4 regions of the Candidatus Filomicrobium marinum genome follow, and region 1 is predicted to be linked to each of the others. Evidence: riboswitches for the same ligand, from Rfam matches in the RefSeq annotation. Region 1 holds a riboswitch; each other region holds the start of a gene.

Evidence for each region. Region 1 has a riboswitch for cobalamin ahead of YBN1229_RS08665 (TonB-dependent receptor plug domain-containing protein). Riboswitches for the same ligand answer to the same signal wherever they lie in the genome.
Region 2: it holds a riboswitch for cobalamin, as region 1 does, so the genes downstream of both, YBN1229_RS09400 (TonB-dependent siderophore receptor) here and YBN1229_RS08665 (TonB-dependent receptor plug domain-containing protein) in region 1, are expected to answer to the same signal.
Region 3: it holds a riboswitch for cobalamin, as region 1 does, so the genes downstream of both, YBN1229_RS12600 (TonB-dependent receptor) here and YBN1229_RS08665 (TonB-dependent receptor plug domain-containing protein) in region 1, are expected to answer to the same signal.
Region 4: it holds a riboswitch for cobalamin, as region 1 does, so the genes downstream of both, YBN1229_RS12525 (DUF1636 family protein) here and YBN1229_RS08665 (TonB-dependent receptor plug domain-containing protein) in region 1, are expected to answer to the same signal.

Annotation. Positions count from the first base shown of each region.
Region 1 is NZ_LN829119.1:1,838,839-1,843,757, reverse strand. Features, by position in the region: gene YBN1229_RS08675 (FecCD family ABC transporter permease) at 1-62, opposite strand, end outside; gene YBN1229_RS08670 (ABC transporter substrate-binding protein) at 59-961, opposite strand; gene YBN1229_RS08665 (TonB-dependent receptor plug domain-containing protein) at 978-2,888, opposite strand; cobalamin riboswitch at 3,159-3,383, opposite strand; gene YBN1229_RS08660 (methyl-accepting chemotaxis protein) at 3,561-4,919, opposite strand, start outside.
Region 2 is NZ_LN829119.1:1,993,168-1,998,086, forward strand. Features, by position in the region: gene YBN1229_RS09395 (ATP-dependent nuclease) at 1-509, opposite strand, end outside; cobalamin riboswitch at 1,612-1,804, shown strand; gene YBN1229_RS09400 (TonB-dependent siderophore receptor) at 1,916-4,246, shown strand; gene fhuF (siderophore-iron reductase FhuF) at 4,309-4,919, shown strand, end outside.
Region 3 is NZ_LN829119.1:2,678,902-2,683,820, reverse strand. Features, by position in the region: gene YBN1229_RS12605 (PepSY domain-containing protein) at 1-850, opposite strand, end outside; gene YBN1229_RS12600 (TonB-dependent receptor) at 852-3,116, opposite strand; cobalamin riboswitch at 3,358-3,581, opposite strand; gene cobF (precorrin-6A synthase (deacetylating)) at 3,662-4,429, opposite strand; gene YBN1229_RS12590 (energy-coupling factor ABC transporter permease) at 4,490-4,919, opposite strand, start outside.
Region 4 is NZ_LN829119.1:2,663,714-2,668,632, forward strand. Features, by position in the region: gene YBN1229_RS12515 (cobyric acid synthase) at 1-749, opposite strand, end outside; gene cobO (cob(I)yrinic acid a,c-diamide adenosyltransferase) at 804-1,418, opposite strand; cobalamin riboswitch at 1,461-1,681, shown strand; gene YBN1229_RS12525 (DUF1636 family protein) at 1,778-2,137, shown strand; gene cobW (cobalamin biosynthesis protein CobW) at 2,137-3,171, shown strand; gene cobN (cobaltochelatase subunit CobN) at 3,177-4,919, shown strand, end outside.

The sequences.
Region 1 (4,919 bases):
AGGAGGATTACGAGTGCAGAGAGTATCGCGATGAGGGCTGGGTAGGGCATCGGCACGGTCATTGCCTCGTCGCACTCCGATCATGAATCGTGGTGACGGCGGCACGGGCAGCGGAAAGATCACGGATCAGATCAATCAAATGCGGTGTGGCGCAGATCCATCTGTTGGTTGCGGACATCGCTTTGGCCGAGGTCGCTTCGAGAGCACGCAGAGCCGGGTGGGCAAATACCTGCTGCGCGAGGGCTGGCGCTCCTTCCCAAGTGGTATCGGTCACGACCAAATCAGGTGCAGCCATGACGAGCTTCTCCAAGGGCAACTTAGCGGTGCCGCTTAAGCCGAATTGGACGGCTATGTTATCCAGGCCCGCGGCTTTCAGGACCTCATTGGCTAGCGTACCCACGCCAGATGTATAGCTATTGGCGTGGAACAGCGCCGCCGTTCGGCGGGGTCCCGGACGCTTTCGAAGCTGGGCGAGATCGGCATCAAACCGGGCGAGCAACTCGCGCGCTCGTTCGGGACGATGCAAAGCATCGCCCATTCGTTTGATATTGGCACGCATGTCGGAAAACGAATTTTCGAAGGGAAACTCGACAACTGGGAAACCCAGCCGCTCCAGCATCGCCACTGTGGTTCGTGTCGTCATGGCACCAACGAGTATGAGATCGGGCCGCATCAAGAAGACTTCTTCAGCCAGGCCATGGTTAGGCTTGTAGGCGCGCGCCTGCTTGGCCATCATCGACATGCTGGGATCGGAGGCCAAATTCGATACTGAGTAGAGCTGTCCCGGCGCCGCGATCATCATCGCGAGCTGGTCTGTACAGAGGTTCATGGAAATGACCCGACGAGGTGCCGTCGGGTCACGGTTATCGCTCTCAGCGGACGCTATTCCCGGGAGCGGGAAGGAAAGAGCTAGCAGCACACCGAGCGCCGCGTACCATGCGCTTAGCTGACGCAAGCGCATGGTTGCCCCCAAGCGTTCAGTCCGGCCAAAGGTCCATGCGCAAGCCGCCATAAATCGCCAGATCGGATGTGCCGTAGCCATAGGCGGTCTGATAGTCCTCGTCGAGCAGGTTTTCGCCGCGGATGTACGCTTCCATGCCAGGCCGGAATTCGTAAGACACCTTTGCATTCAGCAGCAGGTAATCATCGAGTGGCACGATGCCCAATCCGAAGATCTCATCCACGTTCTCCGTCACGTATTTCGCTGTGACATTGAGCTTAAGCTTATCCAGCGGCTGCGCATCGATGCCGAATGCAAAATTGTGACGTGGCACACGCGGTAGCGGAAGTCCATTCTCCCGCTCCGTCTCCGTAAACGTATAGGCCGCACTGATGGCCACGCGATCTGTCAGGAAGGCGCTCGCCGCAATCTCCACGCCGTTGCGATAAGTAACGCCCGGCACGTTCATATATCCGGTCGTATAGGCAATCAGGTTCTCGGTATCGAGTTCAAAATAGGTCACGCCCAGAGTGGCACGGCCATCGAAAAAGCCCTGCTCGATGCCCGCATCCCAGCTCACGCTTTCTTCCGGGTTTAGATCGGGATTAGCGCCAAATGGACCGTAGAGTTCATTCAGGCTGGGCGTGCGGAAGCCCGTTGAGTGGCTGGCACGAATTTTGGTGTCGGTCTCTGTGAAGAGATAAGCGGCCGTGAGCCGATGTGTATTGAAGTTGCCGAATTCGCTATGGTCATCAATGCGGCCGCCAAACGTGAGCGTCAAGTTGTCGATGGGTTCGACCATCAGCTGGGCGAAGGTGCCGAAGATGTTGGCCTCGTCGCGCTTTCCAGGAGCGTTAAAAGACTCCGCTCCGGTTTCCTCCCAGTCGGCGCCAGCAAGAAGCGAAAGAGACTCGTTAAAGCTGATGACGCCGTTGTACTCGGCCTTAACGCGGTCACCATTGTACCAAGTCACCGGGGCAAACACCGAGCTGCTCACATCATCGCGTTCGATCTTCATACCTTGCAGCGCGAAGGTATTTTTGAAGCGTCCTTCGAACAGCTCGATGTTGGTGCCGACCCGACCGGCGAACTGAGACGTCTTACCTTCCTCGATGGGGCTGTCGACCGGACCAGAGGCATCGTATTCGCCTTCTGCGTTAAAGGCGCGCGTTGCGAAGAAGACTGTGATGCCGTCAGCGACTTTCATTTCACCGCGGCCGGAAAATGTCAGATTATTGTAGCCGTCGTCCTCCGGCGCATTGTCCGCTGCGGAAAAGCCCTCGGTATCAATTCCCAAAAGGCTGAACGAGATATCTCCGCGATCTGTCGCATAGCCCGCGGTGGTCGCGCCGCGCCAAGTGTTGTAGGCGCCGTATTCAGCCGCAACCGATTGAGAATACCCCAGCTTCGTCGCGCGCCGCGTATCTATGGACACGACACCAGCTACGGCATCGCCACCGTAAAGCGTGCTTTGCGAACCTTTCAGGATTTCAATGCGTGCAAAATCGTCCACCAGAAGGTGCTCGAATCTTGCTGACGTCTGCGGTGCGGAGGGGTCGCTAATATCCATGCCGTCGATCAGAATTTTTACATAGTTCTGATTGGCGCCGCGCATCGTTATACCGGTGGTGGATCCCGCCGGACCATTGCGGGTGAAATTCACGCCGGGAACCGTCTCCAGGTAGTCCTGCAGAAACGGTCGCGACTGCTTTTCAAGATCCTCCTGCGTGATAAGAGAAACCGACGAACCAACAGCGGCTGCATCAGTCGGTGTACGGTTCGCGGAAAAAATGACGATTCCGGGCAGCATGATTTCGCCTTCTTGGGCGAGAGCCGCTTCACTGGCTAACGCTGGCAAAACGACTATCGCCGTAAGCGCCAACCAACTAGAACACTTGAGCGTATTGGCGCTTGTTGTTCCGCCTTTAAAACTCTTTCTCATCAACATCGTGACCACTCCGTTTCCCGCATTGGATCGGTGCGAAAAGCGGCAGAGCCAATCAATGAAATCGCGATCGAAAGTGGACTACGTCATCGGTATCCGGCTCTCGGCCGGCAACAAATATCTCGTCGTGCGTCGGTGCAATCAAAGCTCACGCCGCATTGTCGAGATTCACGCTAGTCGGACTTGCTCCGCAGAACCATTGCTCAACCCGTGCTTCTCTTCACATGGGTCGCCACAACGGACATCCGCTCCCAAGCGCGCCCCGCGCGAGGAATGGGCGACACGCCACTGGCAGGTCTCCTGGCTTGCAGCTCAGACGCATCAGGTCCTTCCTTCCCAGTTCTCCAAACACAGTGGAGAGCCCAGTGGATTGAGGATGACGCTCGCCGCTTACAGTTGCGGGGGCAGCCGCGGCTTATCGCAAATGTTTGCGAGACCGCGTTCCCTTTTCATTCAGTGGGCTTCAGCCCGCTGAACACCAATAGCGCAGGCAACAAATCAGTTGGCTGTAGGAGAGTCAATCTGCGCGAGGCCGCAACATGTGGAGTCTCGCTTCGAGACTGGCGGAAAGGGCACACGTCTGGCGTGTGGCTGGAATGTTCCCCAACGAAAAGAGGACCCGGGCCTATGGCCGGGTCCTCCCGATAGCTTCTGCCTTTTATCTCTTCGAGGGAGCTACGCTGCCGAACGGACCGTATCGAGGAAACTCGAGACTTCCGTCTTCAGATGCACCGCCTGGCGCGACAGTTCGGTCGACGAACTCAAGACCTGCGATGCAGCTGACGAAGAATCATTGGCAGCCTGATTGACACCGATAATGCTGGAGGAAACTTCTCGCGTTCCTTCCGCAGCCTGCATGACGTTGCGGGAGATTTCCGACGTCGCTGCAGCCTGCTCCTCGACCGCAGCAGCAATCGACGCCGCGATTTCGCTCAATTCGCCAATCGCATTTGTCGAGGCACTGATGGCCACCGTGGAGCCCTCCGTTGCCGTTTGGATGTTTTGGATCTGCGTGGAGATATCCGAAGTTGCCTTCGCAGTCTGTTCGGCGAGAGCCTTCACTTCCTGAGCGACGACGGCGAAGCCCTTGCCGGCCTCTCCCGCACGTGCTGCTTCGATCGTGGCGTTGAGTGCGAGCAGGTTCGTCTGCTGCGCAATTTCCTGGATCAATGTCACGACGGAACCGATTTCATGGGCCGCTTGCGACAATGTCGTAATGCGTTCCACCGTATTGTCGATCTCCTTGGCAGCGTGGCTTGCCTTGCGAGACGACGCGTCAGCCTGACGACCGATTTCCTGGACAGCGCCTGCCATCTCTTCCGTGACGCTAGCGACACTTCTGACGTTTACCGAGGCCTGCTCAGAGGCTGCGGCAACGGACGACGATTGAGCGCTTGTCTCTTCCGCAGCCGCCGCCATTGTACTTGCCGCCGATTGCAACTGAGAGGATGCACTGGCGACGAACTCGATGATGGAACCAACCTTGGTTTCAAACTCATCGGCAAGATGCATCATCGCCTTACGGTTCTCGACCTGCAGCTTCTCGCGCTCCGCAGCGGCTTCACGCTCATGTTCCTGAGAGCGGATGATGCCGTCCTTAAAGACCTTGAGCGAGGCAGCCATGCGGCCGATTTCGTCGCGATCCGTTATACCCTTCGGCTCAGCAGTCATATCGTGCTTCGCCAGACGTTCCGTCACACCAGCAAGGGATTTCAGACGCGTCGACACGCTCACGTAAACGAGTGCACCCAAGAGAACGGTACCCAGCAGAATGACGGATGCTGCGACGGCAACTGCAAGATTCAGTCGCTCTGCCGCGGCGGCAGCCCCTTTTGACGCCCCCCTCAGCATCACAGAGAGCGCCATTTCAGCTTCGTTCAATGCAGTCGAAACCTCGTCCAGGCTGGCCGTCGTGTGCGCCTGCAGTTCGATGGTATGCGCAAGATCAACGGTCATTGGGTCCCGCATGGCTTCAATCTGCGGTTTCGCCGCATCCGTTACCCACGTGTTCCACGCATCGCTAAACCGGTCTAA
Region 2 (4,919 bases), 150 kb from region 1:
GCCAGTCTGCTTCGCCGACCGGGACGGAGTTCTGCAGAAGCATCGCGAAGGGGCCGCAGATAAGTAGCCTGCAGGTACTCGCGGAGCTTCCCGTCGACGTCTTTCCCCGAGCCTGTGCTGCGTTCCGGATATACTGATTCATCGGCTTGCAGCTTGGCGGTTAGAGAAACCTGCAACTCGCTACGGCCGGGCTGACCGTCTTCGCCGGGGATGTTGGTGAGCCACTCTGCGAAATTTCCAACTTCGTCCGGTGTAAGGCCGTCGAATACGCAGCGGATCGAGAACTCCTTGGACTGCTGCCCGTCGCCGCAAAAGAAATCGCTGATGGTGATCCGCTCGTAGTACTGGCCGCGTGTGCCAAGGCAATAGCGGATAGCATCAATAAGCCCGGTTTTGCCGGCGTCGTTCTCCCCAACGATGAGGTTGAGACCCTGCTGAAACGGCACGCAAAGCGGTTGGCCATTGCCAACATTCCTAAAGTTCGTAACGTGTAGTTCCTTAAGGTACATTGTCAGGAGCCGGTCCTTTGGACCTGTTGAATTGTCATGGGGCTGACAATAGTCGATATTCGAACAAGGGAAAGAGTACTACCCACTCCGCATGGAATTCTGCGCGCGGAGCCCGTTATGCGCCGCTGCATCCATATCTGCCATATTTGGCAAAACGAACCCGACAAAAAGCCAAGCCCTTTGGTGGCTAGAAGGCGTGTCCGAAGTCTGGCACGAAGTGAAGGATAAGATCAGCTGAAACAGGACCCGCTCGGGGTACACCTGGAGCGAGGGAATGTGGTCTCAGCGGCGGGCTGGGACAGTAATGTGCGAAATCGCCCGAAACATAGTGGCGCAATGCTCTGTCCCACTGGCCTCTAAGCTTTTGAACTAGCTCAATTGTTATAGTTCTGCCGGGATCGCCAGCTCTTAGATCTGCCGCACACTTAATTGGCGATTTCCCGTCAGGCTCCCTGCTTGAGGGTCGCCTTATCGGTCGATCTCGTCGACGCTTTCAACCGCGTAGGCCAACACGAGAGGTAACGCAGTGACGAGGTGCGAGTGCAACTTAACCCCGGGGGGCATGTGCTTGGACAATTGCAACGCTCGAGATTCATTCCACGGGCAAGCGAGCGACCAACGTCAGTGTGATCAAATCGGTTGGCGGAGCAGCAATGTTCGGGGACTTGCTGTAATAAGCGGGCGCTCAAACGCCTCGACCGAAGGAGATTCCCCCAACACACATCATTGGGTGGGGAACTAGGCATCGGAAAAGCCTGTAATGGGGTAGAAGATTTCGGTTCCCCACCGACTGCTAAGTCATTGATGCGGCGCGGATCAGGTTCCCCGGCCCTGGGCACCATCCCAAACATGTAATGATTCCCCCCAATTGTCTTGGTGCATGGCGGGGCGGGTGTTCCCGCGTTAATCCGGTGGACGACGGAGCCGGTCGAGGTAGCGTCCGAGGGGCAGCATCAATCCAACACTCTCTTTCCGAGTAGATGTCATTACCGCCGAGGTGGGGCGATTACGCCCTGTGCCTTACGTGTGGCCCAAGAGGCACATGCGTCTACCATCCGTTGTTCCGAGTTCGTCCCAACGCTTGCTTAAACTCTATATTTAATTTCTGTTAACGCTCGACGGTTTCCTCAAAGGAATGAAATGGGAATCCGGACGGGAGAGATACCCCAAAGCCGGAGCTGCCCCCGCAACTGTGAGCGGTTAGCTTTCCATCAAATGCCACTGGGATTTCTCCTGGGAAGGCGATGGAGCGTAAGTCCGCGAGCCAGGAGACCTGCCGTCAGTCGTGGTCACGCGCGAAGCTCATTGGGCGGGGTGTTCCAAGGGTGGCACATTTTTTCGGCATAGCCGGAAGTGTGCGGTCTAATTCGCGCTGACGTGCCACCTACGAATGCACGCAGGTATCAATGTTTCCGGGATCAGTATCGCTCCTCAAGCGAGCGGATAATTGCGGCTGGATAACGCCGCTCACCGTCACCTTCATTTCTCTCATCGCCAGCCACAATACTGCCTCCGCCCAAGAGGCGGTTTCACAGTCGGCCACGCTACCTCCTGTAACGGTTATTGCGCCTGCCAGCCAAACTCAGCAGCCCTCTCCATCGGTCAATGCGACGAGTTCCGCGAGCACAGCAGCTCCCACGCAAAGCTTTGACCAGATCAACGATTCTGGTCTCTCAAACACTGCACCTCCGCAAAATCGCAACGACCCAGGGACCTCGGGATTCGTCGCGACGATGAGCGGTGTCGGAACAAAGACGCCAGGATCGGTTCTCGACACGCCGCGCTCCATTTCAACGGTGAGTAAAGCGGAGATTGAAGAACGCAACGCACAGAGCGTGTTAGAGGCACTGCAATACACGTCCGGTGTGAATAGCTATTATTTCTCGGGAAATTTTCTTACCCGAGAACAAGCTCTCGTCCGGGGTTTCCTCGTCTACCAATACCTCGATGGCCTGAAGCAGCATGATAGCAATTGGGCTATTGAACCTTATGGTTTGGAACGCGTGAACCTCCTTAAAGGACCCGCGTCGATGCTCTACGGACAGGGGAGCCCCGGAGGCTTGCTGGACCTGACGAGCAAGCGGCCAACCGATGAGGCTTTCACGGAGGTCGTCCTACAGGCTGGGACTCACAGCAAGTTTCAAACCGGGGTCGACTTCGGTGGTCCGATCGGAAACGGCCGTGTGCTCACCTATCGTATGACCGCTCTCGGAAGGCTGGCCGATGGTGAGGTCGACTACACGGAAAACGATCGCCTCTACGTCGCTCCGGCGCTTACCTTTAGGCCGAACGCGGACACGACCTTCACGCTGCTTTCAAGCTATCAGCACGATCCGAGTCTGACGGTGCAACAGGCGCTGCCACGCGAAGGCACAATCCTTCCTGGACCGAACGGCCAATATATCCCGCGGGAACTGTTCCTCGGTGAACCCGGATATCACGACACCAGCAAGACATCCTTCAAGATCGGATACGAGTTCAAACACCGCTTCGATAACGTTTGGTCGTTTGAGCAAAATGCAGCCTACCGGCACATCGACATCGCATTGTCCGAAGTTATGGGAATGGGCAGCCCGAGCGGCCCAACGTCAACACGTCGGCAGATGTTTGACGCTGATTACGTGATCAATACCTATCAGGTTGACAGCCGCCTGCATGGTAATTTCTCGACCGGTCCACTGGACCACAAATTGCTGGTTGGATTCGATTACGCGGCAATCCCGAACTATCAGGGGCAAGGCGTAAACCGGGCAAGTCTCTATTCGCTTGATCTATACAATCCGGTCTATGGTCAGCCTCTGCGATCCAATCCGATTACCTCGAAGCGTTATCAGGATCTCACGCAAGCGGGCCTGTATCTTCAAGACGCCATTTCCGTCGGTGGCCTGACAGTCACCGCAGGTATTCGCCATGACTGGGCTGAGCTCAATCAAGAAACCCTGGCGAGAGATCCCGTAACAGGCAACTTCGGGGCCCCGATCCACACTCCAAAAGAAGATAAGGCGTTTACGCATCAACTCGGTGCCATCTACCGCTTTGCGAACGGGTTTGCGCCATTTGTCAGCTATTCAGAATCGTTCTTTCCCCTCACGGGGTCCGATGCTGGGGGCAATCCGTTTGAACCGACAACGGGCGAACAAAGCGAGGTGGGGATCAAATTCATGCCACCCGGTGTGAACGCTCTCTTCACCGCGTCGGTGTTCGACATCACGCAACAGAACGTACGAACGCCGGACCTTGCGAATCCGGGGTTTGCGACGCAAACCGGCGAAGTCGCGGTGCGAGGGGCGGAACTCGAAGTCCGCGCATCCCTTGAGAGTGGTTGGAATTTTGCTGCCGCCTACACCTATCTGGACAGTGAAGTCACAAAGACAAACCAAAAAGGGGCAGGCGGTAAAAGCTTTACCTCCGTTCCAGCGCATCAGGCGTCACTATGGGGATCGTACACGTTCTTCGAAGGGGCATTCCGTGGCCTGACAATTGGAGGCGGTGTCCGATTTTTCGGAGAAGCGGCAGGCGATACTCTCAATACGTTCTATGTGCCCGCGTTTACGCTCTATGACGCTACGGTGCGTTACGATCTCGGAACGATTTCTCCAGAGTTCGAGAACTGGGAATTCGCTGTCAATGCCAAGAACCTGACAGACGAGCGCTACGTCACAAACTGCGATTCCACCTACTCTTGCTATTACGGGGTTGGCCGTACCGTCGACGCGTCACTTCGGATGCGTTTCTAGCTTCTTCGCGGGGCGAGCGTCCAAGGTTCGCCCTGCGAACGTATGTGAGGATGAGGCGGGCAATGACGGTATTGAATTCACTTGAAACGTTCGGCAAATCTCTGGACGCCATTTTCGTGGGCGATCTGGAACACCTACGTCCTCACCTTGTCGTCGGGCGTTCGGAGCAAGCGAGCCGTTCAGTACGGGACGCGCTGGACGATTGCTGGTTGGATGCGATCGTAGAAAGTTTCAACCAAACGTATGGGAACACCCCGCGCACAGCCGTTCTTTCGATTTGGTCGAAATGGTATTTTGCGACCGCTCTCCCGCCCTTGATCTGCTCCAACATTCTTCTGGATCAAACACCACCGCTGGAGCTCGAGCATTTCCGGATTGCCTTTACTCCTGACCATAAGATCGACAGCGTTGCGATCCCCGAAGGAGAAGTCGCGCCGGTGCAATCACGCCCCGGAAACCGGCTGCTACCGATTGTCGAGAAGCACCTCTATCCGTTTGTAAAACTCTATCATGCGAGGACCGGCGTCAGCCGTCGCATCCTTTGGAACAACGCCGGAACTCTCGTGGAAGGTCTTCTGACGTATTTGGAGCGGGTGCAGATCGGGGGAGCGGCCCGAGACGAGTGTAGCGACTTCCTCCAACTACCTAATCTTCCGAACGGCAAGCGAAATCC
Region 3 (4,919 bases), 840 kb from region 1:
CCAGTCCTCCGATGTGATGCCATTTCATCCAGCCGCGATAGGGCGTGACGCGGCCGCCCTTGTACGGTTTGCGTACGCGTAGTCTCAGAATGCCGATCCAGAGCCCTGTGATCGCACCTATGACGAGGGGGCCCGAGAGCCACATGACGGATTGACGCCATAGCTGCTGATCCCGGCGAATTGGCGTGAAGTAGATCCAATGCGGGATCGCCCCGAGCCAATTCCAGAAGCGTTCGGTCCGCGTCGCGTTCTGCACGATCTCGCCGGTTTGGGAGGACACATAGACGATTGTCCCCCGGCCATCATCAATGGCGAAGCGATAGAGCGGGCGGTGCGCGTCGTAGCGGCGTGTCACCGTCCACTGGTCATGGTCCAGCGTCTCCATCAGGCGGTGGGAGACGCCAGGAAAGACCTTGAACAGATGCTGCGCGGCGTCCTCTGCACTGACGCTCCCGATCTCGTCTCCCGTCTCTGCGGAAATCACGACGTGTTTGCCACCTGCCACGATGCGGTAAACCGGCGTCTCTCCGAGCATTTCAAGCCGGAAGGCGGTCGGGTAGATGTTCGTTCCCGCCTTGGCCAACGCGACGTCCGGCGTGACATTCACACGCGCCGTATCGACAGTTGGAAGTGCCGCGATGCGTTCCTGATCACTCCAATTCGGAAAGGGCACGTAGAGCATCACGAGGCCCGACAAGAACCACATGACGCAGAGCACGCAGGTCGCCACACCTAGCCAACGATGAAAGAGGTACAGCCAGCGCTTGGCGGTCTTCACCGTCCGCCGCGCGACACCATTGGGCGCGCGCGACGGAGTGGTGAAGGCGCGGGGTCCTTCAAGCCGGATCATGTCAGTACTTGATCCGGTAGCTCAATTCAGCCGAGCGCGGGGGTGCAAGTTGCCACTCGGTTGTGCTCCCGCCCGTCGTATAGACCTCGTCGAAGACGTTGAAGACGCGCAGGGAAACTGCGCTCTTTTCGGTCACGTGATAGTCGAGACCCAGGTTAACGACCGTGAAGTCGGGGCGCTCCACGAGGTTGGCATCGTCACTGTAGATGGAGCCAACCCACTGTGCGCCGATGCGGGCTTCCCAATCGGGAAGAAATGCCCAAGTCAGCCAGCTATTGATGACCTGCTCCGGCACGTTCCTCGGGCGCTTGCCGGCGTAGTTGATTCCGCCTGAGCCGATGTACTCATCATAGCGCGCCTCGAGCAATGCGACGTTGCCCTCATATCGGAGCGTGTCGGTGAGCTGCAGGGCAAGCGAAGCTTCAACGCCACGCGAAGATTGCCGACCAACCTGCTGGACGATGTCCGGATTGTCAGGGTCGCGCGAGAGAAGGTTCTTCTTCTCGATGTCGTAGCCTGCCAGGGTCCATTCGCCTCGTCCGTTCCAGAACGATTGTTTTACGCCGATTTCAATCTGACGCCCCGTTGCAAGATCGTACTCAGCGTTTGATTTGCTGAGCGTGATCAGTCCTCCAATGGGATCGACGCCCGTCGCATACTGCCCGTAAAACGCAAGCCCCGGCAGCGGGCTGTAAACCGCGCCCGCCCGCCATGTGACGTTTGAAAACTCCTTCGTGAAGCGTTCTCCGGTTATGAGATCGTGCCGCTCCATCGTCGGCCGGTCGAGGCGGATGCCAGCCACGAGCGAAAGTTGGTTGGACAGCTTCAGCCGATCCTCGGCGAAGAGCGCATACTGCGAGGTCTCGGTATCGAACTTCGGACGTGTACCGTCCGTGTTTATGAACCAGCCCGGATGCGGGTTGAACGGATCGACATCGGATGCGCCGCTGTATGGAGAATTGTTCGTGTGGCGGAAATCGATGCGGTTGACGTCAAAGCCGACCACCATCTCGTTCTTGACGCCGCCCGGAAGAGCAGTGCGGACCGTGGCATCCAACCGATTTCCGATCTGCTCCTGATCATGAAAGATCTCGATATAGGAGGACCGATCTATACGGCCCGCGTTGTACGCATAGGACTCGACGTTGCGCCAGTGACGGTTGCTGGTCAGACGGTAGGCGGTGTTGCTCAGTTCAATCCAATCTGCCGGTTTCCACTCCGTCTTGAACTGGGTCCAGTTATCCCGGTAGTGAACGTCGCTGTCGCGGACGTTGTAACTCTTGAAGCGAATGCTGTCCGGCACCGTGCCGTTGATGAGCGGCGTGCCCCAGTAGCGCAGAGGGGACTGATCGCCGTAGTCTTGTGAAACGGTGAAGGACAAGTCGCTCGTCGGGCGCCACCGCAGAGCTCCAGACACCGCGATTGAGCTGAAGTCTCCCTCGTCATCGAGCCAGCCGTCAGACTTGATGCCGCTGGCATCGAAGCGATAGGCGAGACTGTCACTGATCGGGCCGCCAGAACCAATGCCGAAGCGTTTCGTGGCTTCGGTGCCGATCGCGATCTCGGCTTCATGCGTAAAATAGTCGGTCGGCTTTTTCGGCACGACGTTGACGACGCCGCCGATTGCGCCTTCTCCATAAAGAACAGAGGCCGGACCACGGAGCACTTCAATGCGTTCGGCCGACCACGTGTCGAAGGGAAACGAAACGGTGCCCGAGCCCACATAAAGACGCGTGCCATCGTAAAGCTGCATCACCGAACCATGGCCGACGAACCCACGAGCCGTGAGACTGCTGCCGCCGTTGCCGGGAGCTGCGGCAGATGTAAAGCCGGTGGCGTTCTGGGTGACTGCTTCTGTGACAGACTGCTGTCCACGCTCGCGAATGGATTGCGCGGGAATGATCTCCACGCTCGCTGGCGTCTCCAGCGGCGTCAGCCCAAGCCGACTGCCTGTTGCAGCGGGTGCATCGAGGTTCAAGCCAGGTTTCGTTTCTCCCTGCCCCGTGCTGGCGGATGCCGTTTCGGCGAGAGTTGTCGGGATCGGTTGCGACACCGCTGTTGCCCCGGCCTGAGGCTTTTTCTGCTTTGGGTTCGCCGAAGAGGTTTGCTGCGTCGTCACTTCGATGGTGGGGAGTTCCACCGCCTCATTGGCTGCTGGCGCAGTTTGCGACATGGCTTTGCCAGCGAAGCCGGGGGCGACGACGGCAAGTGCTAATAGGCTCAAACGCGAAGCGTGTAGTGAAGGTATTCCAAGGACATTCGACATGATGATCCCGTCACAGACTATGGACGGGAGAAACGGCGGACACTTCCTAGCCCACGCAGAGCAGCCACGCTGGCCGCGGCAACAGGTTGCAACGACACAGGCGCGCGCGTGTTGAACTGCGCGGTTCTTTTAAGTCTGTCAGTGAGTTTTCAAGACCCTAGGCATGCCTGACGCTGCTCCCAATCGGTTGCACATCAGTCGCCACTCGGGTGGTCCGTTCATCCGCGCGGCCCGCACGGTGAAAGGGCGACTCGCAACGGCAGGTCTCCTGGCTCGCGGCTCGAACATCTCTCTCCGACCTTCCCGGGCTTCAACGCGAAGCGCCAGTGGCATGTTTGGAGGAGACTTGCCGCTTACAGTTGCGGGCGCAGCCACGGCGTTGATACGCTAAGGTACCTCACCGTGTTCCCTCTTCGTCATCTACATGCTCGCGCACGTAGCGAAACCGTTACGCCTCTTAAAACGCGTTAGATTGAAACGGATGTCAACGCTAAATCTGCGGTACACAGAGGCTATGAACAGAGGGGGACAGGAATGCAACGCTCCTACGCGCTTTCCCCATCACCTTCAGGCTCACGGCTCAGCAGATAGATGTCCATGATCCAGCCATGATGCGCCCGTGCGGCAGCACGCGTCTCAACGATTTCATCCATCATCTCGCGTAAGGCGCCGCTCAAGAGAATTTCTTCCCGCATGCCAACGTATGCGCCCCACCAGATCATCACCCCATCTGACGGGATATGCTGAAAGCTGCACTCCCCATCCAGCATGACCAGCAAACGATCCGCGCCATCCGGCCAGCCCTCTTCGCGCAAGCGCCGTCCCGTTGTGATCAGGACGGGCGTGCCAATGGTGTTGAGTGGAATTTTATGTGCGGCTGTCAGACCCTGCATCGAGGTGATGCCTGGAATAACGGATATCTCCGGCGCAGGTTTGAGGCGCGCGGCTATGCGCATCGTACTATCGTAAAGTGAAGGATCACCCCAGACGAGCAACGCGACACGCGCCTGATCCGGCAGGCCATCCATTGCTTCTGCCCATACCGATGCAATCGCATCATGCCAGTCGTCCACGCCTTGGCGATAATTGGGATTATCGGCGTCACGTTTCGGGAGTTCGAATTCCACGATCTGGGTTGCGGGGTTGCTGATGACCTCTTCGCATATCGTGCGTCTCAACTCCGCCAAGTCGGCTTTGTTCTTTCCCTTTCGTGGGATCAAAATCAGATCGGCGCTATTGAGCGCGCGCACAGCCTGCAACGTCAGATGTTCCGGATTTCCGGTTCCAATCCCAACGAGAAGCAATTCGGTCATAGTTTGCCTTTGGGGCCGCACGTAACGATGCCCGTGCGGCCCATATAAAGGTTTTCAATCTCAGGCCGCATGATGAAGGCGCGGCGTGACAAGGCCGGAATCCCTGAAGCCATGCAATGTCTTGGCGATGGCAAGAACGGCCAGGTCCGCCAACGGCTCAACCACGATGACCAGAAGATAAGCACCGCCAAACATCGCGATCGCGTTGAGATTGTCGGCAGCAAATCCATGTCCGTAGAGCGCCCAGAAGCCAACCCAAAGCACAACACCGCTCTGGTAGGCCGTTGAGAGCGCGAGTGTCTGACGGTATGTGAGATCAACATAGGGAGTCTTTGCTGGAATGATGCGTTCGGCCAATGCTGCTACGGCAAAGAGAGGAACCAGAAGCGTGGTCACGTTCATCCCGTACTGTGGCAAATCGAACGGTGCGAAAAGCAGTCCCTGGATCAACAGGCCAAGTGCCAATCCAATGGCAGCGGGCGCGGCTCCG
Region 4 (4,919 bases), 820 kb from region 1:
GGAACGGCGATATGCAGCCCCTCGCCCAGATTGCTCTCGCGCAAGTCGAGGACATCTTCAGCGGGCAGTTTCCTGGCATCCGGAAAATAGGGCAGGACCCCAAAGCCCCGCCATCCTGTGCGTTCCGAGATGAAGCGATATCCGTCATCGAAGAGGCGCGGATCGCCGCGAAACTTGTTGATCACAAATCCCGAGATCAACGCGGCGTCATCGGGATCGATGACGGCTTGTGTTCCAACGATCTGGGCAATGACGCCGCCACGCTCGATGTCTCCCGCCAGAACGACGGGAACGCTCGCCGCCTGCGCGAAACCCATGTTGGCGATGTCACCGCGTCGAAGATTTACTTCAGCGGGACTCCCGGCTCCCTCTACAATCACGAGGTCGGCATCGCCTTTCAACCGATTGAAGCTCGCGAGTACCGCGCTCAAAAGCTGTGGTTTCAGGCTTGAATAAGCGCGGGCCTTTACAGTGGTGAGCCGTTGGCCTTGGACGATGACCTGTGACCCCGTCTCCGATTCAGGTTTGAGCAAAATAGGATTCATGTCGGTAACGGCTTCGCGGCCCGAGGCAAGCGCCTGCAAGGCCTGCGCCCGACCGATTTCACCACCGTCCGCTGTGACGGCGGCGTTATTCGACATGTTTTGCGGCTTGAACGGCGCGACGCGAAGCCCGCGTCGGAGTGCGGCGCGGCAGAGGCCGGCAACAAGCAGTGACTTGCCGACGTTCGAACCCGCTCCCTGAATCATAAGGGATTTCACTTAAGGTTATCCTTGTAGGCTAGAGTTCCAAGGGTAAAACCCTCAAAACTCCACGCCCGGCTGGGCTTTGATGCCGGCGCGGAACGGATGTTTGATCAACGACATCTCCGTCACGAGATCGGCAATCTCGATCAATTCGTCCTTGGCGTTCCGGCCAGTCAGGACGACATGCGTGAGCGGCGGCTTTTCATCGCGAAGAAAGGCGACAACCTCAGCAATGTCCAAATAATCGTAGCGCAGCGCGATGTTGATCTCGTCGAGCAAGACCATCCGGAGTTCTGGATTGAGGATCATCGCCTTTGCTTTTTCCCAGCCGGCACGGGCTGCGGCGATGTCGCGTTCGCGGTCCTGTGTTTCCCAGGTAAAGCCCTCCCCCATCGCGTGAAATTGACAGAGGTGAGGAAAGTGGGTTTCGATCAACCGGCGTTCGCCGGTGTCCCAAGCGCCTTTGATGAACTGCACCACAGCAGAGGGAAAACCGTGCGCAATGCAGCGCATGATCATGCCGAAGCCGGAAGAGGATTTCCCTTTACCCGCACCGGTGTGAACAATAATCAGTCCCTTCTCGCCTTCCTTCGTTGCCATCATGCGATCGCGCGCAGCTTTGATCTTGGCCATTTTGGTTGCGTGACGCGCGGCTAAGTCTGTCTCATCCATCGCCATACTTTTCCTTCATCTTGACAACTGACGGCGTTCGGCTTCAGTTGAGGCATTGTTGGTCCTGTCTATGACAGGCGAAGAGGGAATGCGACAAGCACTTGAGCCGGAATTGCTCAAAAGCTTACAACGCAGCCGCCCCCGCGACCGTGACCGGAGAGGACGTTCAACGCCACTGGCAAAAGCTGGGAAGGCCGAACGTCCGCAGGATTAAAAACCCTACATCCGCAAGCCGGGAGACCTGCCAACAGCGTGACTGAAACGGGCGAACGGGGTGTTTCGCGACCGGCAGGTGAATCGCCTGATACCGGGCGTCTTCCCCTTCTGGCTTTAGCACCTCTCGTCCCTGCTGAAGGGGCCTGATGGCTACGATCCTTGTCTGCACGACCTGCCGTCGCGGCGCGACGATTGAACCCGACGACGCTTGTCCCGGGCAGTTGATGCTATCCGCGCTTGAAGCCGCAGGGATACCCAAAGGGATGCGTCTGCGTCCCGTGCAGTGCCTCTCCGCTTGTTCGCAAGGGTGCGCGGTTGCGCTCAGCGGCCCAGGTAAGTGGACTTACGTCTACGGCCGGCTCGATCCCGCCGAACACGTCCCGGACATTCTCGATGGCGCATCCAAATACGCGGCCAGCGAAGACGGCATCGTGCCGTGGCGCGAACGTCCGGAAATTTTCCGCAAAAACTCGCTCGCGCGCATTCCCCCGATGGAGGACTAATGACCGACCTGTCAAAAATTCCCGTCAGCGTTATTACCGGTTTTCTCGGCGCGGGCAAAACTACGTTGATCCGCCATTTGATGCGCAATCCGCAGGGCAAGCGTCTTGCGGTGCTCGTCAACGAATTCGGTACAGTCGGTGTGGATGGCGAGATCTTGCGATCTTGCGCGGACGAGAATTGCCCCGAGGAAAATATCGTCGAACTCGCGAACGGCTGCATTTGCTGCACGGTCGCGGACGATTTCATTCCGACGATCGAGGCTTTGATGGCGCTGCCGCAGCAGCCCGACCATATCCTCATCGAGACGTCCGGTCTGGCGCTGCCAAAGCCGCTGCTGAAGGCGTTCGACTGGCCTGCCATCCGTTCGCGCATCACTGTCGATGGCGTTATTGCTGTCGCGGATGCTGAGGCGGTTGCAGCCGGCAGGTTTGCACCGGACGAGGAAGCAATCGCCGCACAACGTGCTGGCGATGAGAGCATTGATCACGAAACCCCTCTGTCCGAGGTCTTCGAGGATCAGATTGCCTGCGCCGACATCGTGTTGTTGAGCAAGGCGGACCTTGCGGGAGACGAAGGGATTTCGGCGGCACGTGCTTTGATCGAAGCCGAAGCTCCGCGCAGGCTCCCGATCCTCTCGCTGACAGATGGTGTGATCGACCCGCGTGTCATTCTTGGGCTCAACGCCGCGGCCGAAGATAACCTCGACGTGCGGCCCTCTCACCATGACGGCGCCGACGATCACGAGCATGATGATTTCGACTCCGCGATTATCGATCTGCCCATCTTGGCCGATCCTGAGAGTGTCGCAGAGGCGATCCGCCGCCTTGCGCGAGAGCGCGACATTCTCCGCGTGAAAGGATATCTCGCGATCCGGGACAAGCCGATGCGCATGCTGGTGCAGGCCGTGGGTGAGCGCGTGCGCATGCAATACGATCGTCCATGGGGCGACCAGCCGCGCCGTTCCCAGCTCGTTGTGATCGCTGAGCATGATGCGATTGATCCGGCGGCAATCCAGGCAGTTTTCGAGGCCTGATCACCATGCATGTCGTCTTCCGAGAAAGTCACGATCTGGAAGAGACTGCGACCCCGCAAGACCTTGGCCAAGGTCCTGCGGATTTGGTGGTGCTGTCTTACTCCGACAGTGACTTGGGGGCCTTCGCGGCGGGATGGCAACGCGGTCGGGCAAATCTGCCCGGTCTGCGCTTGGCCAATCTAGCGGCATTGCGGCATCCCATCTCGGTTGACACGTACGTGGATCAAACGCTGAGTGGGGCGAAGGGAATACTCGTTCGGCTGATCGGCGGAGAAAGCTACTGGTCATACGGACTAGCGGAACTCAACGCACTCGCGCGCAAGCGCGGAATTGCTTTGGCTGTTTTGCCGGGTGACGGTCGCGACGACGACAGGCTCGATGAACTCTCCACGTTGCCTGTTTCAACGTTGCGAAGATTGTCGGCGCTTTGCGATGCAGGTGGCGCGGTTGCTGCTCAAGCAGCCCTGGCACAGCTCGCGTTGGCCGCTGGACTCTACGCGGCGCCTGTTCCAGGCGATAAACGGTTGCCTGACTGCGGCTTCTACGAGCCCGCGCGCGGCGTTCAAATGTCGCCGCCCGATGGCAAAGCGATTGTGCCTGTCATATTCTATCGTGCCTATCTGGCAGCGGCCGACACAGCGCCGATAGATGCACTGATACACGAACTGCGGGCACGAGGTTTTCAGGCGGTCGGCATGTTCGCACCGTCACTAAAAGCTGCAGGCGCGCGCATATGGGTCGAGGTTGCCTTAGAGCAAATGGGTCCGGTCGCGATCGTGAACGCGACGGCCTTCTCAGCGCGTGGCGACGATGGGCGCTCGCCACTCGATGGACCGGGATGCCCAGTGTTTCAGGTTGCGCTTTCGACCGCCGAACGCGCGTTGTGGCTGGCTTCGGAGCGAGGGTTATCCCCCTCTGATCTTGCCATGCATGTGGTGCTTCCCGAAGTCGATGGACGCATTTTCGCGGGCGCCGTGAGCTTTAAATGTGGGACGCAGCACGATCCGGATCTGCAGTTTTCTCGCAAGATTCACCAGCCTGATGAGACGCGCGTGCGCGCGGTCGCCGATCGCGTCGCCCGCTGGCACAGCCTTGCTACGGCGAAGGCGGAGGCTCAAAAGCCGGCGCTGATATTGTCCACCTATCCGGGCAAGGAATATCAGCTGGCGCATGCGGTGGGTTTGGACGCGCTGGCGTCGTGCGAAGCAATTCTTCTCGACCTTGCACGCGAAGGCTATGCCGTCGAGCCGGTGACAGACCTTGGGCGCACACTGAGTAAATCGTATCTGACGTGGTCGCTCAGCGCGTACCGCAATGCCTTGGACCAACTCCCCGAAGGCCTGCGCGCTGATTTGCAACGCGCTTGGGGAGACCCCGATAACGATCCCGCAGTCGTCGATGGAGGATTCCACTTCGCCGCCATCAGGAGCGGAGAAGCGGTGATTGCTCTCCAGCCGGAACGTGGACTGAGGGAGAGCCGTGATGACGACTATCATGATCTCGCACGCGTCCCCCGCCACGCATACGTGGCCTTTTACCTTTGGTTACGTGCGCAGGGCTTCTCGGCGCTGATCCACATAGGGGCGCACGGCACCTTGGAATGGCTGCCGGGAAAATCCGTCGCCTTGTCGGACACGTGCTGGCCGCAGGCGTTGTTGGGTGACCTGCCGGTTCTTTATCCGTTCATCGTCAACGATCCGGGGGAGGCAGCACAAGCCAAGCGACGGCTCGGTGCCGTCACTTTGGGA